DNA from 2 places in the Streptomyces sp. NPDC048825 genome. Region 2 is predicted to be linked to the other one. Evidence: predicted binding sites of a transcription regulator. Region 2 holds the regulator's gene; the other holds the start of a gene.

Region 1 (15,519 bases), on a different contig from region 2:
CCGAAACCGGCCGCATCCATCGCGTCCGTGATGAACGCCACCCGGTCCGCGCCCGCGTGATGGAACGCCAGCTGGAGGGACGCCGGATGCAGATGCGTACCGTCATTGATCAGCTCGACCGTGATCCGCTCGTCCTCCAGGAGCGCGGCGATCGGACCCGGAGTGCGGTGACCGAGGACGGGCATCGCGTTGTAGAGGTGCGTCGCCACGGTGGCGCCCGCCTCGATGGCCTCCACCGTCTGCTCGTACGTCGCGTCCGTGTGCCCGATCGCCGCGATCACCCCGTGCTCCGCGAGGAGGCGTACGGAGTCGACGCCGCCCGGCAGTTCCGTGGCGAGCGTCACCATCTTGGCCTGGCCGCGCGCCGCGTCGATCAGCTTGCGCACCTCCGCCGGGTCCGGGTCGCGCAGCAGTTCCTCGGAGTGCGCGCCCTTGCGGCACGGCGAGATGAACGGTCCCTCGAAGTGGATGCCCGCGATGTCGCCCTGCTCGGCCAGCTCGGAGAGCAGCCCGGCGCGTTGGGCCAGCGCGTCCATGTCGACGGTGACGGTCGTCGCGACGGTGGTCGTGGTGCCGTGCAGGCGGTGCGTGTGGACGCCCTTGAGGATGTCGTCGACCGTGCCGGAGGTGAAGGAGGCGCCTCCACCGCCGTGGTTGTGGATGTCGACGAATCCGGGGACCAGCCAGTGGCCGGTCAGGTCCAGTACGTCGGCGTCGCCGGGAGCGCTCCCGGCGATACGCGTGCCGTCGACGATCACGCGTCCGCCGTCCACGATCCCGGTGGGCAGCACCACCTGGGCACCGGCGAGCACTTTGCTAGTGGCCATCAGGTGGTTACCTCCGAGGGGGCAGTTGGTGTGGTGGCCAGCAGGTCCCAGGCCAGCAGCCCGGCGCCCAGGCAGCCGGCCGTGTCCCCGAGCGCCGCCGGGACGATCGTGGGCAGCTTCTGGAAGGTCACCCGGCGCTCGACCGCCGCCCGTAGCGGTGTGAACAAGGTTTCCCTCGCCTCGGCCAGGCCGCCACCGATGATCAGTGTGCGCGGGTCCAGCAGGGTGAGCGCGGTGACGAGGCCGTCCGCGAGCGCGTCCACCGCCTCCTGCCAGACCGCGAGCGCCCGGGGGTCCCCGGACTCCACGGCCTTCGCGCAGTCGGCCGCGTCCGCCTGAGCATCACCGGACGTCTCGGCCCAGGCCGCGCTCACCGCCGACGCGGACGCGAACCGCTCCAGGCATCCGCGCTGCCCGCACGGACACAGGGTGCCTCCGGGGCGTACGACGATGTGGCCGATCTCGCCCGCGAAGCCGTGGGCGCCCGCCTCCACCCGGCCGTCGATACCGATCGCGCCCGCGATCCCGGTACCGAGCGGCACGAACAGGAACCGGTCGGCTCCCCGCCCCGCCCCGAGCCGACCCTCGGCGAGGCCGCCGGTGCGCACATCGTGCCCGAGGGCGACCGGGACGCCGTACAGCCGCTCGCCGAGCAGATCCCGCAGCGGTACGTCACGCCAGCCGAGGTTGGCCGCGTACACCGCGAGGCCCCGCTCGGCGTCCACGATGCCGGGGACGGCTATGCCGGCGGCGGACGCGGGTTCGCCGAAGTGGTGCTCGCCGTGCGCGCGCAGCTCGGCTGCGAAGCCGAGGATCGACTCCACCACGGCGTCGGGGCCGCGCTCCCGGCCCGTGGCGCGGCGGGCCTGGTACAGCAGTGCGCCGTCCGCCCCCACGAGGGCGGCCTTCATCCCGGTGCCGCCCACATCGAGGGCGATGACGTGTCTCACGGGGTACAGTCTCGCCTCTGACCCCCCAAGAGGTCTAGTCCACTCGAGTATTGTAGACCTTGGCATTCCGGTTGTTCGGGCTTCAACTTTCGTGATGAGTGCGACAGATAGGGAAAACAGCGGTGCGGCGACGTGTGTCAGGTTTCATCTCGATGGTGTCCGCAATGGGCGTGACGGCGGCACTCGGCGGCTGCTCCGGCGACACCGGGGCCACCCCGAACACCACGCTCAAGCTGGTGGCCGCCGACTACGGCGACTCCGAGGCGAACAGCTCCCAGAAGTACTGGGACAAGCTGGTCAAGGAGTACGAGAAAGAGAACCCCGGCATAGAAGTCGACGTCAGCGTCTATTCCTGGAACGAGGTCGACGCCAAGGTCAAACAGATGGTCGCCGACGGGGAGGCGCCCGATATGGCGCAGATCGGCGCGTACGCCGACTACGCCGCGAAGGGGCAGCTGTACGAGGTCGACGAACTGCTCTCGATACCCGTCCAGGCCGACTTCGTCTCGAGACTCGCCGAGGCGGGCGAGGTGGGCCGGGTGCAGTACGGCATGCCGTTCGCCTCCTCGACGCGGCTGCTGTTCTACAACAAGGAGCTCTTCGACGAGGCCGGCCTCACCCCGCCGCAGAGCTGGAGTGAACTGGCCGCCGCCGCCAGGGCTCTGAAGTCCCGCGGCGTCGAGACGCCGTACGCGCTGCCCCTCGGACCCGAGGAGGCCCAGGCCGAGACCATGATGTGGCTGCTGAGCGGCGGCGACGGCTACACCGGCACCGTGGGCTCGTACGGCCTCGACTCCGACGAGAACATCTCCACCTTCAACTGGCTCAAGAACGACCTGGTGGGCAAGGGCCTCACCGGGCCGACGCCGCCCGGCGAACTCAACCGCGCCGACGCCTTCGAGGCGTTCACGCGCGGCGAGGTCGGCATGCTGAACGGTCACCCCTCGCTGATGCAGGCCGCCGAGAAGAAGGGCGTGGACTACGGCATGGTGCCGATGCCCGGCATCAACGGCAGGGCCAAGGCCACGATGGGTGTCGCCGACTGGATGATGGCGTTCAAGGAGAACGGCAACGGCGAGGAGATCGGTGAGTTCCTCGACTTCGTCTACAGCGAGAAGAACGTGCTCGAGTTCTCCCACGAGTACGACTTGCTGCCCGTGACCACCTCCGCCTCAGAGGCGATGGCCGAGGACAAGAACGACAAGGATCTCGACCCGTTCCTGTCCGAGCTTGAGAACGCCGAGCTGTATCCCGTAGCCAAGACGTCCTGGGCGCAGGTCAGCGCCGATATCAAGCAGCAGATCGGCAAGGCGGTGGGGCCGAATGCGCGGCCTGCTGCGGTTCTCGGGTCGCTGCAGCGGTCGGCTTCGGCGGCCGAGGGCGCGGAGTAGTTCCGCTGGTTGCGCAGGGTGCCTAATAGCTCGGGGTTCGATGTCGTGTGGTGGCTGCGGGTGCGTTGCGGCTGGTCGCTCCCCCACTCTCGACTTCGCTCGAGCGGGGGGACCCCCATCGCGGCGGAGCCGCAAATCGATACAGCCCGCGCCCCTAGGAGGCCTCCGGCCTCCATCGGGGCCTGCGGCCCCCTCCGGGCACGGGTACCGTGCGGGCATGGCAGAAGAGCTCACCCCGCTGGAGCGTGACGTACTCGCATTGGAGCGGCGTGGCTGGGCTTCGCCCGGGGCCAAGGAGCGGGCCATACGGGAGGAGTTGGGGATGGGGCCGGTTCGGTACTACCAGCTGCTGAATGCCCTGCTTGATGCGCCGCGTGCTCTGGCCCATGACCCGGTGACCGTGAACCGGCTGCGTCGAATACGGGACGCTCGCCGGGCCGAGCGCTGACAGATCGCTGACGGATAGGGTCGCCGTATGGGCAGCCAAGCGGACCCCTCAAAGACCCCGACGCCATTGCCGACTCCTGCGACGCCGGCCGGACGTGACGGCCTCGACGCCATCCTCGCGCGACCCGAACGGGCCGTACTCGCCTTCGACTTCGACGGCACCCTCGCCCCGATCGTCCCCGACCCCGAGCAGGCCCGCGCCCACCCCGACGCGGTCCCGGCGCTCGCCGCCCTCGCCCCGAAGGTCGCCTCCGTCGCCGTCGTCACCGGCCGCCCGGCCGATGTCGCGGTCCGCCACGGCGGCTTCGCGGACGTACCCGGCCTTGAACACCTGGTCGTCCTCGGCCACTACGGCGCCGAACGCTGGGACGCGGTCACCGGCACCGTCACGGCGCCCCCGCCCCACCCCGGCGTCGCCGCCGTCCGCGCCGAACTGCCCGGCGTCCTCGACCGTTCCGGCGCCTGGCAGGGCACCTGGATCGAGGAGAAGGGCCGCGCCGTCGCCGTCCACACCCGCCGCGCCTCGGACCCACAGGCCGCCTTCGACGCCCTGCGCGAACCCCTCACCGACCTCGCCACCCGCCACGGCCTGGTCGTCGAACCGGGCCGCCTGGTCCTGGAGCTGCGCCCGCCGGGCATGGACAAGGGCGTAGCGCTCAGCGAGTACGTACGAGAGATCGGCGCTGGGGCGGTGGCATACGCGGGCGATGACCTGGGGGATCTCCCGGCGTTCGCCGCGGTCGAGAAGCTGCGCTCCGAGGGCGTACCCGGCTTGCTGGTCTGCAGCGGCAGCACCGAGGTGACGGAACTGCAGAAGCGCGCGGACCTGGTGGTGGACGGCCCGACAGGTGTCGTACACCTCCTGGCATCACTGGCAACGCAGCTGAAGCAGCCCCGCCCCTGAAAACAGGCCGCAGGCCCGCTTTTCCAGGGGCGCGGGGCTGTATCGATGTGCGGCTCCGCCGCGATGGGGGTCCCCCCGCTCGAGCGAAGTCGAGAGTGGGGGAGCGACCAGCCACAACAAACCCGCACCCGCCACACGGCATCGAGCCCCGAGCTACTGGGCACCCCGCAAAACCAGCGGAGCTAACTCGCAGCGCGCAGCGCGTCCAGCTGGTCCAGGAACCACTGGGCCGGTGGAAGCGCAGTAGCCGCGGCGGCCAGCCGCTTGGTGCGCTGCGCCCGCTCGTCCAGCGGCATCGACAACGCTTCGTGCAGGGCGCGGGCGGTGCCCGAAACGTCGTACGGGTTCACCACGATCGCGTCCTCGCCCAGCTCCTCGTACGCCCCCGCCTCCCGCGAGAGCACCAGCGCGCACCCCGCGTCGGAGACGACCGGCACCTCCTTGGCGACGAGGTTCATCCCGTCGCGGATCGGGTTGACGAGGGCCACGTCGGCCAGCCGGTACGCGGCGAGCGAGCGGGCGAAGTCGTCCTTCAGGTGGAGCACGACCGGGGTCCAGCCAGGCGTCCCGTACTGGGAGTTGATCTCGTCCGCGAGCCGTTGCACCTCGGTCATGTAGTCGCGGTACACGGCCAGGTCCTGCCGCGAGGGATACGCGAGGGCCACGTGCACGACGCGCTCGCGCCACGACGGCTGGTCCTCCAGCAACTGCCGGTACGCCAGCAGCCCCCGAACGATGTTCTTCGACAGCTCCGTCCGGTCCACCCGCACGATCGCCTTGCGGCCCTCGCCGATCTGCTCGCGCAGCGAAACCATGCGCTCGTCCACGTCGGCCTCATGCGACCGCTTCCGCAGGAAGTCCGCGTCCGCACCGAGCCCGTGCACACCGATCCGCGTACCCGACGGAATGCCGGGCCCCAGCACGGCATGACAGCAGTCGGTGAACGCGTCCGCCCACCGCTGGGTCAGGAACGCGGCCCGGTCGGCGCCCAGGATCCCGCCGAGCAACTGCGCGGCGATGTCGTCGGGCAGCAGCCGGAAGTACTCCGGCGGAGCCCACGGTGTGTGAGAGAAGTGCCCGATCCGCAGGTCGGGGCGCAGTTCGCGCAGCATGCGGGGGGCCAGCGTCAGGTGGTAGTCCTGCACGAGCACGGCCGCGCCCTGTGCCGCCTCCTCGGCCAGGGCCTCCGCGAAGGCCCGGTTGTACGTCTCGAAGGACGCCCACTGCCTGCGGAACTCCGCGTCGAAGGCCGGCTCCAGTGGCGTCTGGTACAGCATGTGGCTCACGAACCACAGCACCGAGTTCGCGATGCCGTTGTACGCGTCCTCGTGCACGTCGGCCGGGATGTCCAGCATCCGTACGCCCTCTTCGCCGACGCCGCGGCGTACGGCCTCGCGGTCGCCGTCGCCCAGGGCCGAGCACACCCACAACGCGCCGGCCTCCGGGCCGATCGCGGAGAGACCGGAGACCAGGCCGCCGCCGCCGCGCTTGGCTTTGAGCGTCCCGGTCTCGTCCAGGGCGTACGAGACCGGGCCTCTGTTGGAGGCGACGAGGATCTGGGCTTGCGTTGATGCCATAGGGCTCAACTTAGCCCAGTGGGGCTTCGCTCAAACGTACGCCTCAGCGGGAGCGCGCCGCTGGGTTCCGCAGGGTGCCTAAGAGCTCGGGACGGGGTGTCGTGTGGCGGCTGCGGGTGAGTTGTGGCTGGTCGCGCAGTTCCCCGCGCCCCTGAAAGAAGGGCCTGCGGCCCTCTTTCAGGGGCGCGTTCGCCTACGCCGCCTTTCGTTCCGCGTACTCCTCGATCTCCGCCATCGGAGGGCGTTCCTCTGTGTCCACGGAGTACGTATGTGGCGCGAAGCCGGTCTCCACGCGTTCGAACTGTGTGATCCGCGGCCGGACCAGATGCCCGCGGGCCAGGCGGAGCTGGGCCGTGCGGTAGATCGCGGCGGCCATGCGGCCCAGGGCCTGGCCGTCCTGGTGGCGGTGCTTGCGGACGCCTACGTCCACCTGGGCGAGGGCGTCCAGGCCCACCAGGTGCAGGGCGTCGACCAGCATGCCCAGCTCGACGCCGTATCCGACGGGGAAGGGCAGCTGTTCGAGGAGGGAGCGGCGGGCCGCGTACTCCCCGCCGAGCGGCTGCACGAAGCCGGCCAGTTGCGGCCAGTGCATGTTCAGGATCGGGCGGGCCATCAGTTCCGTGACGCGGCCGCCCTGACCTGCGGCGGTCCTGCCGGAGGTGGGCTCGCCCGGCAGGTTCAGCGGGCGGTCGTACATCGCCTTGACGAGGTCCACGCCCGGATCGGTGAGCAGCGGACCGACGATCCCCGAGACGAAGTCCGCGGAGAACTCCTTCAGGTCCGCGTCGACGAAGGCGACGATGTCCCCGCTCGTGACCAGCAGCGAGCGCCACAGGACCTCGCCCTTGCCGGGGACGGCCGGTATGCGAGGGAGTATCTCGTCCCGGTGCACGACCCGGGCCCCCGCGTCGGCGGCGACCTCGGAGGTACGGTCCGTCGAGCCCGAGTCGATCACGACGATCTCGTCGACGAGGGGGACCTTCTTGGTCATCAGCTCACGGCGGATCACGGCGACGATCTCGCCGACGGTCTCCTCCTCGTTGAGCGCGGGCAGTACGACGCTCACCGTGGAGTTGGCCGCGCGCTTCGCGGCGATGAGCTTCTTCAGCGGGCGGTCGCCAACGGACCAGGAGCGCGTGTTCAGCCAGCGCTCGACGTCTTCCAGCACGTGCGGCTCTCCCTTGACATTGGACCGGGTTCGCGAGTGCCCGCTGGGGCAGCAGCTCGTGTGACTGTCATCTCGCGGTTCGGACTGGTCTCACCACGATCCAGGCCTTCGGTTACAGTCTTGAACAACGCTGATGACCATCGCATGTCGCGGGTCGTTGAGCCGACAACCACATACACACAACCGAATAGCGCTCATCCAGAGGGGCAGAGGGATACGGCCCGTTGAAGCCCCGGCAACCCTCCAGCCGGTTCTCGTACCGATCGAAGATGATCGATTCCGCGAGGCTCCCGGCTAGTGAAGGTGCCAAATCCGTCTCACGGCGAGATGCGTCGTGAGGAAGATGAGGAAAGGGCCTCGCCTCACATGGTTGCGCAGACAGTTGCAAGCACCACGAACACTGAAACCTCCGCCGACTCGGCGGCCCCCACGAACTCCGTGGACACCCCCTCCGTAGACCTCGGCCCCGCCGCCGCGCTCTCCTGCCGCGAATGCAGGCACCGCGTCCCGCTCGGCCCCGTCTTCGCCTGCGAGGAGTGTTTCGGCCCGCTGGAGATCGCGTACGACTTCTCGGCGTACGACACCGAGGAACTCCGTAAGCGCATCGAGGCGGGCCCCGCGAACATCTGGCGGTACGCGCCTCTCCTGCCCGTCCCCGCGGACGTGGCCACCAAGCCGAACATCAATCCCGGCTGGACCGAGCTGGTCAAGGCCGACAACCTCGCGCGCGAGCTGGGCGTCGAGCCCGGCAAGCTCTTCGTGAAGGACGACTCCGGCAACCCGACGCACTCCTTCAAGGACCGCGTCGTCGCCCAGGCCCTGGAGGCCGCCCGCGCCTTCGGCTTCACGACCCTCTCCTGCTCCTCGACGGGCAACCTCGCCGGTGCCGTCGGCGCCGCCGCCGCCCGCGCCGGCTTCCGTTCCTGCGTGTTCATCCCGCACGACCTGGAGCAGGGCAAGGTCGTCATGGCCGCGGTGTACGGCGGCGAGCTCGTCGGCATCGAGGGCAACTACGACGACGTGAACCGCTTCTGCTCCGAGCTGATCGGCGACCCGGCCGGCGAGGGCTGGGGCTTCGTCAACGTCAACCTGCGCCCGTACTACGCCGAGGGCTCCAAGACCCTCGCGTACGAGATCTGCGAGCAGCTCGGCTGGCAGCTCCCCGACCAGCTGGTGGTGCCCATCGCCTCCGGCTCGCAGCTCACGAAGATCGACAAGGGTCTGCAGGAGCTCATCAAGCTCGGGCTCGTGGAGGACAAGCCGTACAAGATCTTCGGCGCCCAGGCCGAGGGGTGCTCGCCGGTGTCCGTCGCCTACAAGGCGGGCCATGACGTCGTACGGCCGCAGAAGCCGAACACGATCGCGAAGTCCCTCGCGATCGGTAACCCCGCCGATGGTCCGTACGTGCTGGACATCGCGCGGCGTACGGGTGGCGCGGTCGAGGACGTCAACGATGAGCAGATCGTGGACGCGATCAAGTTGCTGGCGCGGACCGAGGGGATCTTCGCGGAGACCGCCGGTGGTGTGACGGTGGGGGTTGCGCGCAAGCTGATCGAGAACGGTGTGCTGGATCCGAGCCTCACGACTGTCGTCCTGAACACGGGTGACGGTCTCAAGACGTTGGATGCGGTGGCCGGGACCGGGCTCACCGCCACGATCCGACCCAGCCTCGACTCGTTCCGAGAGGCCGGCCTCGCGTAGCGCTTCGCGGGAAGGGCTGTATTCAAGCTGCAGGCCGGTGGGGGCTGGTCGCTCCCCCACTCTCGACTTCGCTCGAGCGGGGGACCCCCATCGCGGCGGAGCCGCAAACGTCACTGCCCCGCGCCCCTGGCGGGGCGCTCCATACCTGACCGGAGGTCATAACCCCATGAGCGTCAACGTTCGCATCCCCACCATCCTTCGCACCTACACCGGCGGTCAGGCCGAGGTCGCCGCTGAAGGGGCGACCCTCGCCGAGGTCATCGCCGACCTGGAGAAGAACCACACAGGTATCGCTGCGCGTGTCCTGGACGATCAGGGCAAGCTGCGCCGGTTCGTCAACGTGTACGTGAACGACGACGATGTGCGGTTCGAGCAGGGGCTGGAGACGGCGACGCCCGACGGGGCCGGCGTCTCGATCATTCCGGCCGTCGCCGGAGGCTGACCATCCGGTACAGTGCCGGAGGCTGATCGTTACCGTCGGTAATGCAGGTCACTCAGAGTTCATCGAATTGCCCCCTCCGTGAGTTAAACGGAGGGGGCAATTCTGTATGGTTGAGCGCGGTACAGTTGGGGAACTTGGTGCTCCTCCGGGCCGAATGCATGTGCATTCCTGTCGGATACCCGATGAGAAGTAGCCAAAGTGTGCGGGTCTTTTGCGTCTTTTGCTCCTTTTGTGGAGCCCGACTTGCCCCCCTCTAGGGTGAATTCTCCGTACATTCCGGATCGGCCATGCCCAGATTTCTCGTCCGATTGACCTGTTGCAGACGGCAGTTGGGCAGATACATTCAGCCGCGGTCGACGCGTTCCGGCGCACACCCCCAACCGTTGGGGGGTGAGGTCTGACCCGGATCCGCGAAGTGTGGATCTGTGCAAGGGCCAGTAATAGGGGAGTTAGGCATGGCTCAGGGCACCGTCAAGTGGTTCAACGCGGAGAAGGGGTACGGCTTCATCGCGGTCGACGGTGGTGCGGATGTATTCGTCCACTACAGCGCGATTCAGATGGACGGCTACCGCACCCTGGAGGAAGGTCAGCGGGTCGATTTTGAGATCTCGCAGGGCCAGAAGGGGCCGCAGGCGGACATGGTCCGACTGGCGACCGGCTGAAGCACGCGCCGACTGATCTGCAGCGACACGTTCTTCTTCCGAAGGGCTCGTACCTCAAGGGGTACGGGCCCTTCGGCATGCCTGTCGGCACCCCGCCCGCACTGTGGTAGCCGCTTGCACTCGACCACCCCGAGTGCTAATCATTGGCGTTAGCACTCTGAAGGTGAGAGTGACAACGAGGACCGGGTCGGTGAGGCCCGCAGGCCAAGTGGGGCAAGGAACCACGAGGCAGGCAGGCCGTCCGTCGCGGGCGCCAGCGCGGTCCGGAGCAATCCACCCCAGTCCGGGAGGACCACTTCACATGGCCAAGATCATCGCGTTCGACGAGGAGGCGCGGCGCGGCCTCGAGCGCGGGATGAACCAGCTCGCCGACGCCGTCAAGGTCACCCTCGGCCCCAAGGGCCGCAACGTCGTCCTCGAGAAGAAGTGGGGCGCCCCCACGATCACCAACGATGGTGTTTCCATCGCCAAGGAGATCGAACTCGAGGACCCGTACGAGAAGATCGGCGCCGAGCTGGTCAAGGAAGTCGCGAAGAAGACGGACGACGTTGCCGGTGACGGCACGACGACCGCGACCGTCCTGGCCCAGGCGCTGGTCAAGGAAGGCCTCCGCAACGTCGCCGCCGGTGCCAACCCCATGGCTCTGAAGCGCGGTATCGAGAAGGCCGTCGAGGCGGTCTCCGGTGCCCTGCTCGACCAGGCCAAGGACGTGGAGACCAAGGAGCAGATCGCTTCGACCGCCTCCATCTCCGCCGCCGACACCCAGATCGGCGAGCTCATCGCCGAGGCCATGGACAAGGTCGGCAAGGAAGGCGTCATCACCGTCGAGGAGTCCCAGACCTTCGGTCTGGAGCTGGAGCTCACCGAGGGTATGCGCTTCGACAAGGGCTACATCTCGGCGTACTTCGCCACCGACATGGAGCGTATGGAGGCCGTCCTCGACGACCCGTACATCCTGATCGCCAACTCGAAGATCAGCGCCGTCAAGGACCTGCTGCCGCTCCTCGAGAAGGTCATGCAGTCCGGCAAGCCGCTGCTGATCATCGCCGAGGACGTCGAGGGCGAGGCCCTGTCGACCCTGGTCGTCAACAAGATCCGCGGCACGTTCAAGTCCGTCGCCGTCAAGGCTCCGGGCTTCGGTGACCGCCGTAAGGCCATGCTCGGCGACATCGCCATCCTCACGGGCGGCGAGGTCATCTCCGAGGAGGTCGGCCTCAAGCTGGAGAACGCGACCCTGGACCTCCTGGGCCGCGCCCGCAAGGTCGTCATCACCAAGGACGAGACCACGATCGTCGACGGTGCCGGCGACACCGAGCAGGTCGGCGGCCGGGTCAACCAGATCCGCGCCGAGATCGAGAACTCCGACTCGGACTACGACCGCGAGAAGCTCCAGGAGCGCCTGGCGAAGCTGGCCGGCGGCGTGGCCGTCATCAAGGCCGGTGCCGCCACCGAGGTCGAGCTCAAGGAGCGCAAGCACCGCATCGAGGACGCCGTTCGCAACGCGAAGGCTGCCGTCGAGGAGGGCATCGTCGCCGGTGGTGGCGTGGCCCTGCTCCAGGCCTCCACGGTCTTCGAGAAGCTGGAGCTCGAGGGTGACGAGGCGACCGGCGCCAACGCCGTGCGGCTCGCCCTGGAGGCCCCGCTCAAGCAGATCGCCGTCAACGGTGGTCTCGAGGGTGGCGTCATCGTCGAGAAGGTGCGCAACCTGCCCATCGGCCACGGTCTGAACGCCGCGACCGGTGAGTACGTCGACATGATCGCCGAGGGCATCATCGACCCGGCGAAGGTCACGCGCTCTGCGCTGCAGAACGCCGCGTCCATCGCCGCGCTGTTCCTCACCACCGAGGCCGTCATCGCCGACAAGCCGGAGAAGGCCGGTGCCGGCGCCGGTGCCGGTGGCGGCATGCCGGGCGGTGACATGGACTTCTGATCCGGTTCTTTCGCCGGGTCGGACCCTCCCCCAAGCTCTCGGCTTCGCTCGAGCAGGGGGGACCTCCAGTCCAGTACCGAGGGCGGCATCCCTGTTCGCAGGGGTGCCGCCCTCGGCGTGTCCGACAGCGGCAGGGTCGTACGGCCGGAGTGCTACAGGTTCCCCATCGGCTCGATGTCGACCTTCACCGGTGTGCCCCAGATGCGCAGGACCTCGTAGTCGGTGAACTCGTGGACCAGGCGGTAGGCCATGCCGGGGTGGGGGCTGCGGCGCTGGGCGGCGAGGTACAGCTCGGCTTCCTGTTTGTCGCGGCGGGGTGTGCCGCAGAGCTGCCAGACCTGGCCGGTCCACATCTCCGGGAGCCAGCGCTGCTGGGGCTGGGGGCGGTCGCCCCGTACGCCGTAGCGGGATTTCGTGCGCTCGAGCGTCTCGTCCGGGGTGGTCGGACGGCCCTGGGAGAACGAGTCGTTGACCTTCGAGCGGCGGGCGACTCGGCGACGCGTCTCGCAGAGCAGGCACAGGTCGGGGGCGTCCTCGTCGACCGGTCCTGTGGGGTGCTCGGCGCAGCGCGTGGTGGGGGCCGCCGTGGTGACCGTTTCCTCCAGGAGGTCCAGCGCGCGCTTCAGGTCCGCCTTGACCTCGTGCAGCTTCGCGTCGGGCGTGTCCGAGCCCAGTGCCTCGCCGTGCTCGCCGAGAAGCCGCAGGGCGCGGCCCAGAGCGTTCAGCTGTGCGTGGTTCATGGTGGTCGTCCCCTCCCGGGAGCCGTGCTGCCGACGCCCCCAAGAATCACATGCGCCACTGACAAACACCCCAGGAGCCCGGGGCAGGCGGACCAGGCGGAGCTCAGTCGCTTGCGAGGGCCGCCTGAAGAGCCGCCCGGAGGTGGCCGTTCGCCTCGGTGAGCAGGCGGGCGGCGGTCGCGGCGTCGACGTCGGCGAGGAGGACGAGGATCGCGTTCTTCGTCTCGCCGTCGACCGCGCTCAGGGCCGCCTCGATCTGGTCGTCCGGCGCACCCGTGGCCAGCGCCACGATACGGCGCGAACGAGCCCGGAGCTTGTCGTTCGAGGCCCGTACGTCGACCATCAGGTTCCCGTACGTCTTGCCCAGGCGGATCATCGTGATCGTCGACAGCATGTTGAGGACCAGCTTCTGGGCCGTGCCCGCCTTCAGACGCGTCGAGCCGGTCAGCAGCTCGGGGCCCACGACCACCTCGATGCCGTGCTCGGCCGCCGCCGCGAGCGCGCTGTTCGCGTTGCAGGACAGGCCGATGGTCAGGGCGCCGAGTGCACGCGCGTGTTCCACCGCGCCGATCGCGTACGGGGTCCGGCCGGAGGCCGAGACACCGACCACCGTGTCGTCGGCGGTGATGCCCAACGCGGCCAGGTCCTCGGCCGCCAGCTCCTTGGAGTCCTCGGCGCCCTCGATGGAGTTGACCGTGGCGCTCGGGCCGCCCGCGATCAGGCCGACGACCTCGGAGGGGTCCGTGTTGAAGGTGGGCGGGCACTCGGACGCGTCGAGGATGCCCAGGCGGCCCGCGGTGCCCGCGCCCGCGTAGACCAGGCGTCCGCCGCGTGCCATACGGTCCGCGATGGCGTCGGTCGCGGCGGCGATACGCGGGAGCTGCGCGGCGACGGCGGTCGGTACGGTCGCGTCCTCGCCGTTCATGATCTTCGCGATCTCAAGGGTGGGCAACTGATCGATCCGGGCAAGCTCGGGACGGAACGCCTCGGTGGTCAGGGTCTCCAACTCGTCCCGTACGTCACGGAAGTTGGAGGTGGAGTGGGACTGGCGGTCGGAGGAGGCGTCGGCGGGGGAGGTCATGTGGGGCGGCTCTTTCCGGTGTTTCGTTCCGGTGCTGGCTTTCGTTACTCGTACTCGAGCACTTGTACGCGAGCCATGGGCCTAGCGCTGGGAGCCGCGCGGGCTGTGGCGGTGCGCGAGAGCCTCATAGGAAGCGGCCAGCGCGGGCGCCGCCGTCTCGTACGTCCGCTGGGCCACCCCTATGAACAGGCAGTCCACGACCAGCAGTTGGCTCGTACGGGACGACATGGCGGCCGGCCGCAACTCGCTCTCGCGGGCCGTCGACGTGGTGAGGACCTGGTCGGCGTACTGCGAGACCGGGCCGTCCGGGCGGCCGGTGATCGCGACCGTCGTGGCGCCCCGCTCGAAGGCGACCCGTAGCGGCTCGATGACGTCGCCGGTCGAACCGGAGTGGGTGATCGCGATGGCCACGTCCTTGGCGCGCAGCTGCACGGCGTTGGTGACCGCGAGGTGCGGGTCGCTGAACGCGTGGGCTATGAGGCCTATCCGCAGGAGCTTTTGGTGGAGGTCCTGGGCGACCAGGCCCGAGGCGCCGACTCCGTAGATGTCGATCCGGCCGGCCGCCGCGAGCGCGGAGACGGCCGCGCCGAGCTGGACCGTGTCCAGGCCTGCCGCGGTGTCGGCGAGGGTCTGCTGCTCGTCGTACGCCAGTTTCGCCACGACGTCGGCGATCGGGTCGTCGACTGCGATGTCGGCCGTGACGGCGGGGGCGCGGCCCGACTGCTGGTGGGCGGCGAGGCCGGCGAGGGCCAGGCGCAGGTCGCGGTAGCCGGGGTAGCCGAGGAGGCGGGCGGTGCGGACGACTGTGGCCTCGCTGGTGCCGGTTCGCTCCGCCAGGCCGGTGACTGTGAGGGCCGCGCAGCCTGCGGGGTCGCCGGCCACGGTTTCGGCGACCCGCTGCATGGAGCGGGTCATCGACGGGGCGAGCGTGCGCACTTTGGCCGCGAGGGCCGCCGGTGCCGGTGGCGCCTCGCCGGCGAAAATTTCCTTCACGTCTGGGGTCACCTTTGAAAGGTATTTTCGGTGGACTGGAGGGTCAAGGGGTGGCTCGGAGGCGCTTTCGTCTGCGGGTCCGATGTGGCCGCTTCTGCCGTAGGCGCACAATGGGCGTATGGAACAGCCGGCCTCCCCACACCCCGTCAGCCCGATGGAACAGGCACTGCATGCCGCTCGTGCGCTCGTGATCGCCGATCTCGTCGCGGGCGATGTCGCCGACGCCGAAGTCGTCTCGCTTGTCGAGGCGTCTGTGGTGCAGCGGCGATGGTGGGTGGAGCAGTGGCCGGAGGGCGTGGAGTATGTGGCGGGGCTGGTTGCCCAGGACGTGCAGGACTCGTTGCTCGAACGGTACGGGCGGTGGCCGCTGTGCCCAGTCTGCGGCGTCGGCGACCCGCACGCCCTCGACGTCGAACCTGAACTCGGGCCCGATCCGCACTGGGTGTGCCACAAGGCGGGCGTGAAGGTCTCGGCGGTGGGCTCGCTCGGCTCGGCCACCGGTGGTCCGGGTGGTCCCGGCGAGGCGCCCTCCTCGTGACCGTCTACATCGATCCGCCCGCCTGGCCGGGCCACGGCCATATGTGGTCGCATCTGATCAGCGATGTCTCGTACGACGAACTGCACCTGTTCGCCGCGGAGTTGGGCGTCCCGCGCCGGGCCTTCGAGCGGGACCACTACGACATCCCGTCGCATCGGTACGCGGACG
Region 2 (15,519 bases):
ATGGTCTTCTCCGGGCTGTATCCGCTGGACGGCTCGGACTACCCCGAGCTGCGCGACGCCCTCGACAAGCTTCAGCTCAACGACGCCGCGCTGGTCTACGAGCCGGAGACCTCCGCCGCCCTCGGCTTCGGTTTCCGCGTCGGATTCCTCGGGCTTCTGCACCTGGACGTGATCCGGGAGCGCCTCGAGCGCGAGTTCGGGCTCGACCTGATCGCCACCGCGCCGAACGTGGTCTACCGCGTGATCATGGAGGACGGCGTCGAGCACACGGTGACGAACCCGAGCGAGTTCCCCGAGGGGAAGATCAGTGAGGTGTACGAGCCGGTCGTACGCGCCACGATTCTCGCCCCGAGCGAGTTCATCGGTTCGATCATGGAGCTGTGCCAGACCCGCCGCGGCACCATGCTCGGCATGGACTACCTCTCCGAGGACCGCGTCGAGATCCGCTACACGCTGCCGCTCGCGGAGATCGTCTTCGACTTCTTCGACCAGCTGAAGTCCAAGACCCGTGGCTATGCCTCCCTCGACTACGAGCCGACCGGCGAGCAGACCTCCAGCCTCGTCAAGGTGGACATCCTGCTGCACGGCGACAAGGTCGACGCGTTCTCCGCGATCACCCACAAGGACCAGGCGTACGCATATGGCGTGCGGCTGGTCGCCAAGCTGCGCGAGCTGATCCCGCGGCAGGCCTTCGAGGTGCCCATCCAGGCGGCCATCGGCTCCCGGGTCATCGCCCGCGAGACCATCCGCGCCATCCGCAAGGACGTCCTGGCCAAGTGCTACGGCGGTGACATCTCCCGTAAGCGGAAGCTGCTGGAGAAGCAGAAGGAAGGCAAGAAGCGGATGAAGATGGTGGGCTCTGTGGAGGTTCCGCAAGAGGCCTTCATCGCGGTGCTGTCCAGCGACGAGAGCGCGACCTCCGGCAGGGGCAAGAAGTAACAGGCGTCGTTCCGGGGAAGCCGAACGCTGTTACCCCTGGAAACTGGGGAAGAATGCGGGCTCGTCGCGTTTCGGTGCGACGGGCCCGTACGCGTGCGTAAGGTCGCTCTGCGTAGGAGTCTTTGTAGTAAGTGACAGCTCGCCGCCCCTTACGCACCGGGGAGTCGCGCTCTACTCTGATCACCACTCGATGGTTACTCGCGAGTTAAACAGCGGCCGCGAGTGACACAACAGCCGCAAAGAGCCAGCCGCACACTGTCGCGGGCCCGGAGGATGTCGTGAGCGACACACAAACCCTGATCGAGAACCGTCCGCCGTCCGTGGCGGCCCTCTTCCTGGAGCGCGTGGCGGCCACACCGGACGCCGAGGCCTACCGTTACCCCGTACCCCCAGCCTCGGGCGAGGGCCCGGACGACTGGAAGTCGCTGACCTGGGCGCAGGCCGCCGAGCGGGTCTTCGCCATCGCTGCCGGTCTGATCGAACTGGGCGTTCAGCCGGAGCAGCGCGTCGCGCTCTCCTCCGCCACCCGGGTCGAGTGGATCCTCGTCGACCTCGGCATCATGTGCGCGGGCGCCGCGACGACGACCGTCTACCCGCAGACCAACGCCGAGGAGTCGGCGTTCATCCTCTCCGACTCCGAGAGCAAGGTCCTGATCGCGGAGGACGCCGCTCAGCTCGCCAAGGCGCGCGAGAAGCGGGCCGAACTCCCCGAACTGACCCATGTCGTCGTCATCGACGGCACCGGTGTGGACTCCTCCCAGGACGAGGGTGACTGGGTGCTCACCCTCGCCGAGCTGGAGAAGCGCGGCGCCGCCGGCCTGGAGAAGAACCCCGACCTCATCAAGGAGAAGGTCGGCGCGATCACCTCCGACCAGCTCGCCACGCTGATCTACACCTCCGGCACCACCGGCCGCCCCAAGGGCGTACGGCTGCCGCACGACAACTGGTCCTACATGGCCAAGGCGACCTCCGCGACCGGCCTGATCAGCGCCGAGGACGTGCAGTACCTGTGGCTGCCGCTCGCCCATGTCTTCGGCAAGGTGCTCACGTCCGGGCAGATCGACGTCGGGCACGTCACCGCCGTCGACGGCCGCGTGGACAAGATCATCGAGAATCTTCCGGTGGTGCAGCCGACGTACATGGCGGCCGTGCCCCGCATCTTCGAGAAGGTCTACAACGGCGTCGCGGCCAAGGCCCGCGCCGGCGGTCCCGCCAAGTACAAGATCTTCCAGTGGGCGGCCGGGGTCGCCCGTGAGTACGCCAAGGTCAGCCAGGACAACTTCCGCAGGACCGGTACGGCCTCCGTGCCCTTCGGTCTCGGCGCCAAGCACAAGGTGGCGGACGCGCTCGTCTACTCCAAGCTGCGCGATGCCTTCGGCGGCAATCTGCGCGCCTGCGTCTCCGGATCGGCCGCGCTCGCGCCCGACATCGGCTACTTCTTCGCCGGCGCCGGCGTGCACATCCTGGAGGGGTACGGACTGACCGAGTCGTCCGCCGCGTCCTTCGTGAACCCGGGGGAGGCGTACCGCACGGGGACCGTGGGCAAGCCGCTGCCCGGCTGCGAGGTGCGTATCGCGGACGACGGCGAGATCCTGCTGCGCGGGCCCGGGATCATGGAGGGCTACCACAAGCTGCCCGAGAAGACCGCCGAAGTGCTGGAGCCGGACGGCTGGTTCCACACCGGTGACATCGGGGAGCTGTCGCCCGACGGCTATCTGCGGATCACCGACCGCAAGAAGGACCTGATCAAGACGTCCGGCGGCAAGTACATCGCGCCGGCCGAGGTCGAGGGCCAGTTCAAGGCGGTGTGCCCGTACGTGTCCAACATCCTCGTGCACGGTGCCGACCGGAACTTCTGCACCGCGCTCATCGCGCTCGATGAGCCGTCCATCCTCGGGTGGGCCGAGGAGCACGGGCTGTCGGGCAAGTCGTACGCGGAGGTTGTCGCCGACCCTGCGACGGTTGAGCTCATCGACGGGTACGTCAAGCAGCTCAACCAAGGGCTTCAGAAGTGGCAGACCATCAAGAAGTTCAGGCTTCTGCCGCGGGACCTCGACATTGAGCACGGTGAGCTGACGCCGAGTCTGAAGTTGAAGCGGCCGGTTGTTGAGCGGGAGTACAAGGAGCTGATCGAGGAGATGTACGCGGGCTCCCGAGAGGCGTAGCGGCTCGCGGGAGAGCGGGGAACTGCGGTCGGCTCTTGGCTGCGGGTCGTTTGTGGCTGGTCGCGCAGTTCCCCGCGCCCCTGGAGGGGCGCACTCCGCGCCCTACGTCAACAGGGCGCCGTTTCCCGTCATCAAGGCCCGTAGGCCTCTGACCTGCGTGCGCAACGCCGCCAAGTCCGGTGAGACTTCAACCAGTTCCTTCTCCAAGGCGTCCAGCCGCGCGTTCACCTGCGCGCCATGCGCCCGCTGCTGCGCAAGCATCCGTTCCAGTTGGCGGGTTTTGCGGTGGAGGTCCAGGAAGACTGTGACCTTGGCTCGTAGGACCCAGGGGTCGAAGGGCTTGGTGAGGTAGTCGGCGGCGCCGGTGGCGTAGCCGCGGAAGGCGTAGCCCGAGTCGGCGTCCGTGCCGGTCAGGAAGATGATCGGGACGTCCTTGGTCTGGTCGAGCCGCTTGATGTTCGCGGCGGTCTCGAAACCGTCCATGCCCGGCATGCGGATGTCGAGCAGCACGACGGCGAACCGCTGCCGCAGCAGCGCCTTCATCGCTTCCTCGCCGGAACGGGCCCGTATCAGCGGCTCGTTGAGGGACCCCAGGACGGCCTCCAGCGCTATCAGGTTGTCCTCCATGTCGTCCACGAGGAGGATGTTGGCGCGCTCGTCGGTCGATGCCTCAGTACTCATGGTGTTGGCTGCCTGCCTCAGTCGTTCGGCGACGGGACGGCGGGGCCGACGGTTTCCGGCTCTTCGCCACGTCCTTCCGCCTCCGAGTCGTCGTCTTGTCCGTCGTCTTGTCCGGCCGGTTCCAGAAGGGCGCAGACGACGGTCAGCAGTTGATCGACGTCCACCGGCTTGGGTACGTAGTCGTTGGCGCCGCGGGCGATGGACTTCTCGCGGTCGCCCGGCATCGCCTTGGCGGTGAGGGCGACGATGGGAAGGCCGGCCCAGCGCGGGGTGCGGCGGATGGCGGCGATGGTCTCGTAGCCGTCCATCTCCGGCATCATGATGTCCATCAGGACCAGTTCGACGTCCGGGTTGCGCTCCAGCGTCTCGATGCCCTCGCGGCCGTTCTCCGCGTACAGCACGGGCATCCCGACCCGGCCCAGGACATGCGTGAGCGCGAAGACGTTGCGGATGTCGTCGTCCACGATCAACACCCGGCGCCCCGGCAGCAGCTGACCCGCCCGGCCCGCCTTCCACGCCTCCAGTTTGGTGGGCGTGGGCCAGGTGTCGTCCGTGTCGTGGACGGTGTACGGCTCGGTGGAATCGGTGGACAACTGCTCGGGCGCGGGCGACTGGCGTTCCTCGGGTACGGGCCCGGTCGCCGCGTGGCCGGGGCTGGCGACCGGTACGTACAGCGTGAAGGTGGAACCCTTGCCCGGCTGGCTCTCGGCGATGATCCGGCCGCCGAGCAGCCTGGCGATCTCGCGGCTGATGGACAGACCGAGGCCGGTGCCGCCGTACTTGCGGTTGGTGGTGCCGTCGGCCTGCTGGAACGCCTCGAAGATCACCGGGAGTTTCTCCGGCGCGATACCGATGCCGGTGTCGGTCACCGCGAAGGCGATCACCTCGTCGTGGTCGCCGCCGCGCGTGTAGCGGTGCTCGGGGTCCTTGACGCGGTTGACGCGCAGCTCGACCCGGCCGTTCGCGGTGAACTTGATCGCGTTGGACAGCAGGTTGCGCAGGATCTGCTGGAGGCGCTGCTCGTCCGAGTACATCTCGCGCGGTACGTCCTCGCCGACCGCCACCTCGAAAGCGAGCCCCCGGTCGATGGTGAGCGGCCGGAACGTGGCGTGGACGTAGTCGAGCAGCTTTATCAGCGGCAGTTTCTTCGGGCGTACGTCCATCCGGCCGGCCTCGATCTTCGAGAGGTCGAGGATGTCGTTGATCAGCTGGAGCAGGTCCGAGCCCGAGCGGTGGATCGTGGACGCGAACTGCACTTCCTGGTCGGAGAGATGGCCGTCCGGGTTGTCGGAGAGCAGCCGGGCGAGGATCAGCAGCGAGTTCAGCGGTGTGCGCAGCTCGTGCGACATGTTCGCCAGGAACTCCGACTTGTACTGCGACGACGTCGCCAGGAGCGCTGCCTTCTCCTCCAGTTCGGCGTTCGAGCGCTGCAACTCGGCCTGCTGGCGCTGGAGTTCGTCGGAGCGCTCCTGGAGCTGGGTGGCCAGCTGCTGGGACTGGCCGAGCAGGGACTCCGTACGGGAGTTGGCGATGATGGTGTTGATGGCGACGCCGATGGTGTTCACGAACTGGTCGAAGAACGCCAGGTGGACATCGGAGAAGCGGGAGAACGAGGCCAGTTCGACCACGCCGAGCAGCTTGTCCTCGAAGAGAATCGGAATGATGACGACGCTCGACGGGGACGCCTCGCCCAGACCGCTGTTGATCTTGATGTAGTCCGGCGGGGCCTCCTCGACGAGGATCCGCTTCTTCTCCCGGGCCGCCTGCGCCACCAGCCCGTGCACCGGCAGCCCGCCGGTCTCCACGGTCGCGCCCTGCGCCGCCCCGTACCCGGCGATGAAGGCAAGTCCCTTGGCGGGCACGGCCGTTCGCAGCGCCGGGCTGTCCTCGTCGGGGTCGGCCAGATAGAACGCGCCGTACTGCGCGTTCACCAGCGGTGTCAGCTCGCGCAGGATCAGGTCGGCGACCTCCATCAGGTCCCGGTGGCCCTGCATCAGGGCGGCGAGGCGGGCGAGGTTCGACTCCAGCCAGTCCTTCGCGCGGGTCGTCTCGCGGAGGTTGGCCACCATCAGGTTGATGTTGTCCTTCAGCTCGGTGACCTCGCCGCGGGTCTCCACCGAGATGGAGCGGGACATGTCGCCCTGGGCCACCGCGGACGCCACCTCGGCGATCGCGCGGACCTGGGTGGTGAGGTTGGAGGCCAGCTCGTTCACGTTGGTCGTCAGGCGCTTCCAGGTGCCGTACACGCCCTCGACCCTTGCCTGGCCACCGAGCTGGCCCTCGGAACCCACCTCGCGGGCCACCCTCGTCACCTCGGACGAGAACGACGACAGGGTGTCCACCATCGTGTTGATCGTGGTCTTCAGCTCCAGGATCTCCCCGCGCGCATCCACGTCGATCTTCTTGGAGAGGTCACCCTGGGCCACGGCGGTGGCGACCTGCGCGATGTTCCGTACCTGCGAGGTCAGGTTGTCCGCCATGTAGTTGACGTTGTCGGTCAGATCTCGCCACACACCCGAGACGCCGAGGACCTGGGCACGCCCGCCGAGCCGTCCGTCCGTGCCGACCTCTCGGGCCACGCGGGTCACCTCGTCGGCGAAGGCGCGCAGCTGCTCCACCATCGTGTTGACGGTGTCCTTGAGTTCGAGGATCTCGCCGCGGGCGTCGACGGTGATCTTCTTGGACAGGTCGCCGTTCGCGACGGCCGTGGTCACCTGGGCGATGTTCCGCACCTGTGAAGTCAGGTTCAGCGCCATGAAGTTGACGTTGTCGGTGAGGTCCTTCCAGACCCCGGATACGCCACGGACCTGGGCCTGACCTCCCAGGTTGCCCTCGGTGCCGACCTCGCGGGCCACCCTCGTCACCTCATCCGCGAACGCGGAGAGCTGGTCCACCATCGTGTTGATCGTCGACTTCAGCTCCAGGATCTCGCCCTTCGCCTCCACCGTGATCTTCTTGCCGAGGTCGCCCTGGGCGACGGCGGTCGAGACGAGGGCGATGTTCCGTACCTGTGAAGTCAGGTTGTCCGCCATGAAGTTGACGTTGTCGGTGAGGTCCTTCCAGACCCCGGATACGCCACGGACCTGAGCGCGACCTCCCAGGTTGCCCTCGGTGCCGACCTCGCGGGCCACTCGCGTGACCTCGTCGGCGAAGGCGGAGAGCTGGTCGACCATCGTGTTGATCGTCGACTTGAGTTCGAGGATCTCGCCCTGCGCGTCGACCGTGATCTTCTGGCTGAGGTCGCCGTTCGCGACGGCCGTGGTCACCTGGGCGATGTTGCGGACCTGTGAAGTCAGGTTGGACGCCATGAAGTTGACGTTGTCGGTGAGGTCTTTCCACACCCCGGACACCCCGCGCACCTGCGCCCGGCCGCCCAACTGGCCCTCGGTGCCGACCTCGCGGGCCACTCGCGTGACCTCGTCGGCGAAGGCGGAGAGCTGGTCGACCATCGTGTTCACGGTCAGCTTCAGTTCGAGCAGCTCGCCCGTCGCCTCGACCGTCACCGTGCGGGTCAGGTCGCCGCGCGCCACCGCCGTCGTCACCAGGGCGATGTCCCGCACCTGTGCGGTCAGCCGGGATGCCATCGTGTTGACGGCCTCGGTCACGTCCCGCCAGCTCCCGGACAGGCCCGTCACCTTGGCGCGACCGCCCAGCCGTCCCTCCGTGCCGACCTCGCGGGCGACCCGGGTCACCTCTCCGGTGAACAGGGACAGCTGATCCACCATCTTGTTGACGGCTCGCCCCAACCGGCGCAGGTCGCCCCGGAGTTGACGGTTCCCGTCGTGCAGGTCGACCCGCTGGGTCAGATCGCCGCCGGCCACCGCGTCCAGCACGCGCGTCGCGTTCGCGGCGGGCGCCACCAGCGCGTCGAGCAGCTGGTTCACATCGTCGACCCTGGACGTCCACTGCCCCTGGCCAGGGCTTGCGGAGAGCCGCTCGTCAAGGCGGCCGTGGCGCACCAGCTCCCGGCGGACGCGCTGCACCTCGGAGTTGAAGTGCGCGTCACGGCCCATGATCTGGTTGAACACCGTGTTGAGCTCGGCCACCAGCCCCTGCCCCGTCTCCGGCACCTTCGTGAAGTCACCGTCCCGGGCGGCGGTCATGGCAGCGAGCAGGGGACGCAGATCGGATGCTCGTATCTGTCCGTCTTCGACCACTTGCGTAGCACTGTTCTCACTCATGCGGGCCCACTTCGGTAACTCGGCGCATATGGGCGGGGCCAGTCTGTCACTCTGTCGATGCCGCCTGAGGCCTATTCGTCCAACTGCTCAGGGAGCCGCACAGTGGGGGCCATACCAACGCGACGGGAGACCATGTCCCGTGCTCCTGATACGCCTGAGCGTCCGCGCCCGGCCGCGCGTACATCGCTGCCGGGCAACCCTCTCGCGCCGGGAGCCGCCCGCCGCTTCGTCCGCGCCGCGCTCGCCGAGTGGACCGAACTCGCCCTGCCCGGCGTCGAGTTCATCACCGACCAGCTCGTCAACGACGCCGTGGTCGTGGTCAGCGAACTCGTCACCAACGCGGTCGTGCACGCCGGCACGGACGTAGGCCTGGAGATGTGCCTCGAAGCCGCCGAGCACGCCGAGACCGCCGAAGACACCGCCGGAGACACCGCCGGATCGGCCGCAGGTGTGCTCGCCATCGAGGTCGCCGACCACCATCCCGCGCGCGTGGTGCGCGGCGACGGCGTGGAGCGGCCGTTCGACACCGTCGAGTACGGGCGCGGTCTGCGGCTCGTCTCCGCGCTCGCCGAGTCCTGGGGCATCACCTACCGCACCGGCACCAAGACCGTGTGGGCGCGGCTGCCCGTCGAGGGGGTCGCGCCCGTCGAGGAGACGGCCGAGCCAGAGGCGTACGCCGGTGAACACGCCCTGCTGCGCGGGGTGCGGGCCGCCGAGATCCTCGCCCCCGCGCCCCGCCGCGGCGTACCGCTGCAGGATCAGGAATGGCTCAACCGCGGCGCCCTCTGCTTCCTCGCGGAGGCCTCCGACCTGCTGGCCGGGCAGCTCGACGAGGACCTGGTCGCCGCGCTCACCGGGCAGCTGCTCGTGCCGCGGCTCGCCGACTGGTGCGCGGTGTGGCTCGAGGACGAGACGCCGGGCCGGCCCGACGGGGGCCTGATCGGCGGGCCACGGCTCGCCCGCGTCTGGCACGGCAGCGAGAACCGTATCGAGGAGCTGCGCCTGTTCCTCGAGAAGGACCCGCCGCGCGTGCCCGACTCGGCGGGCTCCAGCCCCGTTCCCGTGCCCTGGCCCGGAGAAGCGCTCGGCGCGGGCGCGGACAGCGGGACAGCACTCGCGTACCGGCTGATCGCGGGCGGCCGGCCGCTCGGCACACTCGTCATCGGACGGGCCGGGCTCGTCCGCTTCCCCGACGAGATCACCGGGCTCGTCGAGGACCTCAGCCGCCGGGTGTCGCTCGCCATCGGGGCGGCACGGCAGTACGCGCGCCAGGCCACCATCAGCCGCGTACTGCAGCGCGGCCTGCTGCCCGGAGCGGTCGCCGAGATACCGGGCGTACGCAGCGCGCTCGTGTACGAGCCGTGCGACAAGGGCGGGCCGAGCGGTGACTTCTACGACCTCTTCCCGGCCGGGGACGGGCGCTGGTGCTTCGCGCTCGGCGACGTCCAGGGCAAGGGACCCGAGGCCGCCGTCGTCATCGGACTCGCCCGGCCCTGGCTGCGGCTGCTCGCCCGCGAGGGCTACGAGGTGCCCGACGTCCTCGACCGCCTCAACCAGCTGCTTCTCGACGACGCGACCGAGGCCGCGGACGCCGCCGCCCGCTCCCTGGTGGCAGCCGGCGGGTCCGGCCTTGCCGACGAAGGGCCGCAGAACCGGTTCCTCTCCCTGCTGTACGGCGAGCTGGTCCCCTTCGACGGCGGTGTGCACTGCACCATCGCCTCGGCCGGGCATCCGCTGCCGATGGTCCTCGAACCCTGCGGCACGGTGCTCACCGAGGTGGCCCAGCCGCAGACGCTGCTCGGTGTCTTCGAGGACGCCACGTACACGTACGGGAGCTTCGAGCTGCGCCCCGGCGACAGCCTCCTGTGCGTCACCGACGGGGTGACGGAGCGGCGCAGTGGGGCCCGCCAGTTCGACGACTCCGAAGGGCTCGCCACCGTCCTCAGCGGCTGCGCGGGCCTGAGCGCCGAGCTGATCGCCGAGCGGATCCGGCGTCTGGTGCACGAATTCGGGCCGAGGCCGCCGGAGGACGATCTCGCGCTGCTGGTGCTGCAGGCGGAGTAGTCCGGGGTTTCGTGGCGGTGCTGGACAATGGAAGGCATGCCTTCCGCACTTCCCGACGGTGAGCCCGTCCCCGACGACGGGACACTGCCCGCGCACGCCCTGGCGGGCGCGGCCTCGCGCCCTCTCGGGTTCTATCTGCATGTGCCGTACTGCGCGACGCGCTGCGGCTACTGCGACTTCAACACGTACACCGCGACCGAGCTGCGGGGCAGCGGAGGCGTGCTCGCCTCCCGCGACAACTACGCGTCGACCCTGATCGACGAGGTCCGGTTGGCTCGCAAGACCCTGGGCGACGACCCTCGTCCGGTCCGCACGGTCTTCGTCGGCGGCGGTACGCCCACGCTGCTGGCCGCCGGTGATCTCGTACGGATGCTGGGGGCGATCCGGGAGGAGTTCGGGCTCGCGGAGGATGCGGAGATCACGACGGAGGCGAATCCGGAGTCGGTGGATCCGTCGTATCTGGCTGCCCTGCGGGCCGGAGGCTTCAACCGGGTCTCGTTCGGGATGCAGAGCGCCCGCCAGCATGTGCTGAAGGTGCTCGACCGTACGCATACGCCGGGGCGCCCCGAGGCGTGTGTCGCCGAGGCGCGGGCGGCAGGGTTCGAGCATGTGAACCTGGACCTGATCTATGGGACGCCGGGGGAGTCGGACGATGACTGGCGCGCGTCGCTGGAGGCGGCTCTGGGGGCCGGGCCGGACCATGTGTCGGCGTACGCGTTGATCGTCGAGGAAGGGACGCAGCTGGCGCGGCGGATCCGGCGGGGCGAGGTTCCGATGACGGACGACGACGTCCACGCGGACCGGTACCTGATCGCGGACGAGGTGCTGTCGGGGGCGGGGTTCGAGTGGTACGAGGTGTCGAACTGGGCCACGTCCGGGGCTGGGCGGTGTCTGCACAACGAGTTGTACTGGCGGGGGGCCGACTGGTGGGGGGCGGGACCCGGCGCGCACAGCCATGTGGGGGGTGTGCGGTGGTGGAACGTGAAGCATCCGGGCGCGTATGCGAGCGCCTTGGCGGCGGGCAAGTCGCCTGGCGCCGGGCGTGAGCTCCTCTCCGAGGAGGACCGCCGGGTGGAGCGGATCCTGCTGGAGCTGCGGCTCCGGGAGGGCTGCCCGTTGTCCTTGCTGAGGCCGGACGGGCTCGCGGCGTCACGGCGGGCGCTGGCCGAGGGGCTTCTCGAAGCCGGGCCGTACGAGGTGGGGCGGGCGGTTCTTACGCTGCGGGGGCGGTTGCTGGCGGATGCGGTGGTGCGGGACCTGGTGGACTGAGGGTGTTTCGCCCCCGCCGCCCTTACCCGTCCCATCCCGGGGCCAGGCCCCGGAGCCCCGCCGGGGCTGCGCCCCTGAACCCCTCGGGGCTCCGCCCCGGACCCCCGCGCCTCACACTCCCCCAGCTACCGCTGGGGGGACCCCCAAGGGGCTGATTTTCCGCGGCCGAACTTTGTCGGCGCAGGCCCGCATCCATCAGCCCGTCCGGCGATTGAGGACGAGGCCGTTCAGGCCGATGGGGGTCTGGGGGCGCAGCCCCCAGCGGGGTCCAGGGGCGGAGCTCCTTGGTATGGGACGGGCAAGGGCAAGCGGGGGCGAAATCCCGCTGTACGCAGCCGTTACTCCGGCGCTGTGACGAAGTCGATCAGTTCCTCCACCCGCCCCAGCAGCGCCGGCTCCAGGTCCCGATACGAGCGCACCGAGCCAAGGATCCGCTCCCACGCCGCCCCCGTGTTCTCCGGCCAGCCCAGCGCCCGGCAGACGCCTGTCTTCCAGTCCTGGCCGTGCGGGACACGAGGCCAGGATTCAATTCCCACCGACGACGGCTTCACCGCCTCCCAGACGTCGATGTACGGATGGCCCACCACCAACGCGTACTCACTCGTCACCGCCTCCGCGATCCGGGACTCCTTGCTGCCCGGCACCAGGTGGTCGACCAGGACGCCCAGGCGGGCGTCGGGGCCAGGGGCGAAGTCCTCGACGATGGACGGGAGGTCGTCGATGCCCTCCAGGTACTCGACGACCACGCCCTCGATGCGCAGGTCGTCGCCCCAGACCTTCTCGACCAGTTCCGCGTCGTGGCGGCCCTCCACGTAGATGCGCCCGGCACGGGCCACGCGGGCGCGGGCGCCGGGGACGGCCACCGAGCCGGAGGCCGTGCGCGTGGGACGTACCGGCGCCGACGACGGACGTACGAGCGTCACCACCCGGCCCTCCAGCAGGAAGCCGCGCGGCTCCAGCGGAAACACGCGGTGTTTGCCGAAGCGGTCCTCCAGCGTGACCGTGGCCGCCTCGCAGCGGATCACGGCGCCGCAGAAGCCGGTGCCGGGCTCCTCGACGACCAGGCCCGGCTCCGCCGGGACTTCCGGTACCGGCTTGGACTTCTTCCAGGGAGGGGTCAGATCCGGTGAGTACTGGCGCATTCGGCAGACGATACCTTCGCGACCTTCACGAGACCCCGAAACGCCTTGCCAGCGCGTCCCGTTGGGCTCGGACAAAGGCCGCGTCCACCGCGGCGCCGTGCCCGGGTACGTACACCGCGTCCTCGCCGCCCAGGGCCAGCAGGCGGTCCAGGGCCGCGGGCCATTGGGACGGTACGGCGTCGGGTCCGGCCTGGGGTTCGCCGGACTCCTCGACCAGATCGCCGCAGAAGACGACCTCCGGGCAGCCCGCGCCGGGCGTGCCCGGGACCAGGACCGCCAGATCGTGGGGCGTATGGCCGGGGCCCACGTTCGCCAGCAGGACCTGTCGGCCGCCGCCCAGGTCCAGGGTCCACTCGCCGGACACCAGGTGCCGCGGCCGGACGAGGAGATCCGCCGCCTCGGCCGCCTCGATCGGATCGGCGCCGTTGCGTACGGCGTCCGCGCGCAGCTCTTCGCGGTCGTGAACGAGCACCCGGTCAACGCCCACCGCCCCGAAGACCTCGACCCCGGCGAACGCCGCCGCCCCGAGGACATGGTCGAAGTGGGGATGCGTGAGCGCGAGATGGGTGACCCTGCCACCTCCGAGGAGCTCTTGCGCCTCCGTACGCAGCCGTACGCCCTCCGGCACGCTCGACCCCGCGTCGACCATGAGTGCCGCCCCCTCGCCCACCACCAGGCCGACCGTGCAGTCCCACACGGGAAGACGGCACCGCCCGACTCCGGGTGCCAGTTCCTCCCACCCCGACTCCACCCAGACCGTGTTCAGCATCCCGCGGACTCTTCCCAAGTCACCGTCATGCAACGACGCTAGCTGTATGTCCCCGACAGAGCAGGACATGCCCGTACACCTCGGATCGGCGGCTCGAGTCCGCCCTTGCCGGGGCGCTACCCCACGGCCGTACACTTGACCCGGGATGCTGGCACTCGTGCGCGCTGAGTGCCAACCGCAGACAGGCGATGCCCACGGGAAAGACCAGCTGGAGGTGTGCGCGATGCTCAGTGAACGCAGGCTCGAAGTGCTCCGCGCCATCGTCCAGGACTACGTGGGCACGGAAGAGCCGGTGGGTTCCAAGGCGCTCACCGAGCGGCACAGCCTCGGGGTCTCCCCGGCGACGGTGCGCAACGACATGGCGGCGCTGGAGGACGAGGGCTACATCGCGCAGCCGCACACCAGCGCCGGACGCATCCCCACGGACAAGGGCTACCGCCTCTTCGTCGACAAGCTCGCGGGCGTCAAGCCGATGACGGCGCCCGAGCGACGGGCGATCCAGAACTTCCTCGACGGCGCGGTCGATCTGGACGACGTGGTGGGCCGGACCGTACGACTGCTGGCGCAGCTCACCAGGCAGGTCGCCGTGGTGCAGTATCCGTCCCTGACGCGTTCGACGGTGCGGCACGTGGAGCTGCTGTCGCTGGCTCCGGCCCGCGTCATGCTCGTACTGATCACGGACACGGGTCGGGTCGAGCAGCGCATGATCGACTGCCCGGCACCGTTCGGGGAAACGTCTCTGGCGGATCTACGCGCGCGGCTCAACAGCCGGGTCGCGGGCCGCCGTTTCGCGGACGTCCCGCAGCTGGTGCAGGACCTGCCTGAGGCCTTCGAGGCCGAGGACCGCGGCACGGTCTCGACGGTGCTCTCCACCCTCCTGGAGACGCTCGTCGAGGAGACCGAGGAGCGGCTGATGATCGGCGGCACCGCCAATCTCACCCGCTTCGGACATGACTTTCCCCTCACGATCCGGCCTGTTCTGGAAGCATTGGAGGAGCAGGTCGTCCTCCTCAGACTCCTTGGTGAGGCAAGCGATTCGGGCATGACGGTGCGGATCGGTCATGAGAACGCCTATGAGGGACTCAACTCCACTTCGGTCGTCTCCGTCGGTTACGGTTCGGGCGGCGAGGCAGTAGCGAAACTGGGCGTGGTCGGACCGACCCGCATGGATTACCCGGGAACGATGGGAGCGGTACGAGCGGTGGCACGGTACGTCGGACAGATCCTGGCGGAGTCGTAAGTGGCCACGGACTACTACGCCGTACTCGGCGTGCGCCGCGACGCGTCACAGGACGAGATCAAGAAAGCCTTCCGGAGACTCGCCCGCGAGCTGCATCCGGACGTCAATCCTGATCCGAAGACGCAGGAGCGGTTCAAGGAGATCAACGCCGCGTACGAGGTGTTGTCGGACCCGCAGAAGAAGCAGGTCTACGACCTCGGCGGCGACCCGCTGTCCCAGGCGGGCGCCGGTGGCGCGGGTGGCTTCGGCGCCGGCGGCTTCGGGAACTTCTCGGACATCATGGACGCGTTCTTCGGTACGGCGTCGCAGCGCGGGCCGCGCTCGCGCACCCGCCGCGGCCAGGACGCGATGATCCGCCTGGAGATCGAGCTCGACGAGGCGGCCTTCGGGACGACGAAGGACATCCAGGTCGACACGGCGATCGTGTGCACCACCTGCAGCGGTGAGGGTGCGGCGCCGGGGACCTCGGCGCAGACGTGTGACATGTGCCGTGGCCGTGGTGAGGTCTCGCAGGTCACGCGGTCCTTCCTCGGCCAGGTCATGACGTCCCGGCCCTGCCCGCAGTGCCAGGGCTTCGGCACGGTCGTACCGAACCCGTGCCCGGAGTGCGCGGGCGACGGACGCGTACGCTCCCGCCGGACCCTGACCGTGAAGATCCCGGCCGGTGTCGACAACGGCACGCGGATCCAGCTCGCCGGAGAGGGCGAGGTCGGTCCCGGTGGCGGGCCCGCCGGAGACCTCTACGTAGAGATCCACGAGGTCCCGCACCCTGCCTTCCAGCGTCGCGGCGACGATCTGCACTGCACGGTCACCCTCCCGATGACCGCGGCGTCGCTCGGCACGAAGGTCCCGCTGGAGACGCTCGACGGCATGGAGGAGGTCGACATCCGCCCGGGCACGCAGTCCGGCCAGTCGATCCCGCTGCACGGCCGCGGCATCACGCATCTGCGCGGCGGCGGTCGCGGCGACCTCATCGTCCACGTCGAGGTCCAGACTCCGAGCAAGCTCGATGTGGAGCAGGAGCGGCTGCTGCGCGAGCTGGCCAAGCTGCGGGGGGAGGAACGGCCCA

Evidence for each region. Region 2 encodes HrcA, which represses chaperone genes, less so after heat shock. Its sites were predicted from a motif close to TTNGCACTCNGNNNNNCNGAGTGCNAA; they were not measured.
Region 1: a site for HrcA is predicted at 10,183-10,209, ahead of groL (chaperonin GroEL). Genes of this name have one in related genera too.

The regions. Positions count from the first base shown of each region.
Region 1 is NZ_JBICUR010000002.1:354,749-370,267, reverse strand. Features, by position in the region: gene nagA (N-acetylglucosamine-6-phosphate deacetylase) at 1-827, opposite strand, end outside; gene ACGFNK_RS07040 (ROK family protein) at 827-1,777, opposite strand; gene ACGFNK_RS07035 (ABC transporter substrate-binding protein) at 1,930-3,168, shown strand; gene ACGFNK_RS07030 (DUF3263 domain-containing protein) at 3,386-3,616, shown strand; gene otsB (trehalose-phosphatase) at 3,644-4,519, shown strand; gene ACGFNK_RS07020 (trehalose-6-phosphate synthase) at 4,702-6,096, opposite strand; gene ACGFNK_RS07015 (glucosyl-3-phosphoglycerate synthase) at 6,290-7,264, opposite strand; SAM riboswitch class I at 7,456-7,614, shown strand; gene thrC (threonine synthase) at 7,631-8,965, shown strand; gene ACGFNK_RS07005 (MoaD/ThiS family protein) at 9,132-9,407, shown strand; gene ACGFNK_RS07000 (cold-shock protein) at 9,863-10,069, shown strand; gene groL (chaperonin GroEL) at 10,371-11,999, shown strand; gene ACGFNK_RS06990 (hypothetical protein) at 12,152-12,739, opposite strand; gene murQ (N-acetylmuramic acid 6-phosphate etherase) at 12,843-13,820, opposite strand; gene ACGFNK_RS06980 (MurR/RpiR family transcriptional regulator) at 13,902-14,825, opposite strand; gene ACGFNK_RS06975 (hypothetical protein) at 14,932-15,351, shown strand; gene ACGFNK_RS06970 (DUF4031 domain-containing protein) at 15,348-15,519, shown strand, end outside.
Region 2 is NZ_JBICUR010000001.1:469,574-485,092, reverse strand. Features, by position in the region: gene lepA (translation elongation factor 4) at 1-939, shown strand, start outside; gene ACGFNK_RS02180 (AMP-dependent synthetase/ligase) at 1,218-3,104, shown strand; gene ACGFNK_RS02175 (two-component system response regulator) at 3,207-3,785, opposite strand; gene ACGFNK_RS02170 (HAMP domain-containing protein) at 3,803-7,966, opposite strand; gene ACGFNK_RS02165 (SpoIIE family protein phosphatase) at 8,099-10,030, shown strand; gene hemW (radical SAM family heme chaperone HemW) at 10,067-11,299, shown strand; gene ACGFNK_RS02155 (DUF3097 domain-containing protein) at 11,638-12,441, opposite strand; gene ACGFNK_RS02150 (MBL fold metallo-hydrolase) at 12,467-13,210, opposite strand; gene hrcA (heat-inducible transcriptional repressor HrcA) at 13,434-14,450, shown strand; partial or broken gene dnaJ (molecular chaperone DnaJ) at 14,451-15,519, shown strand, end outside.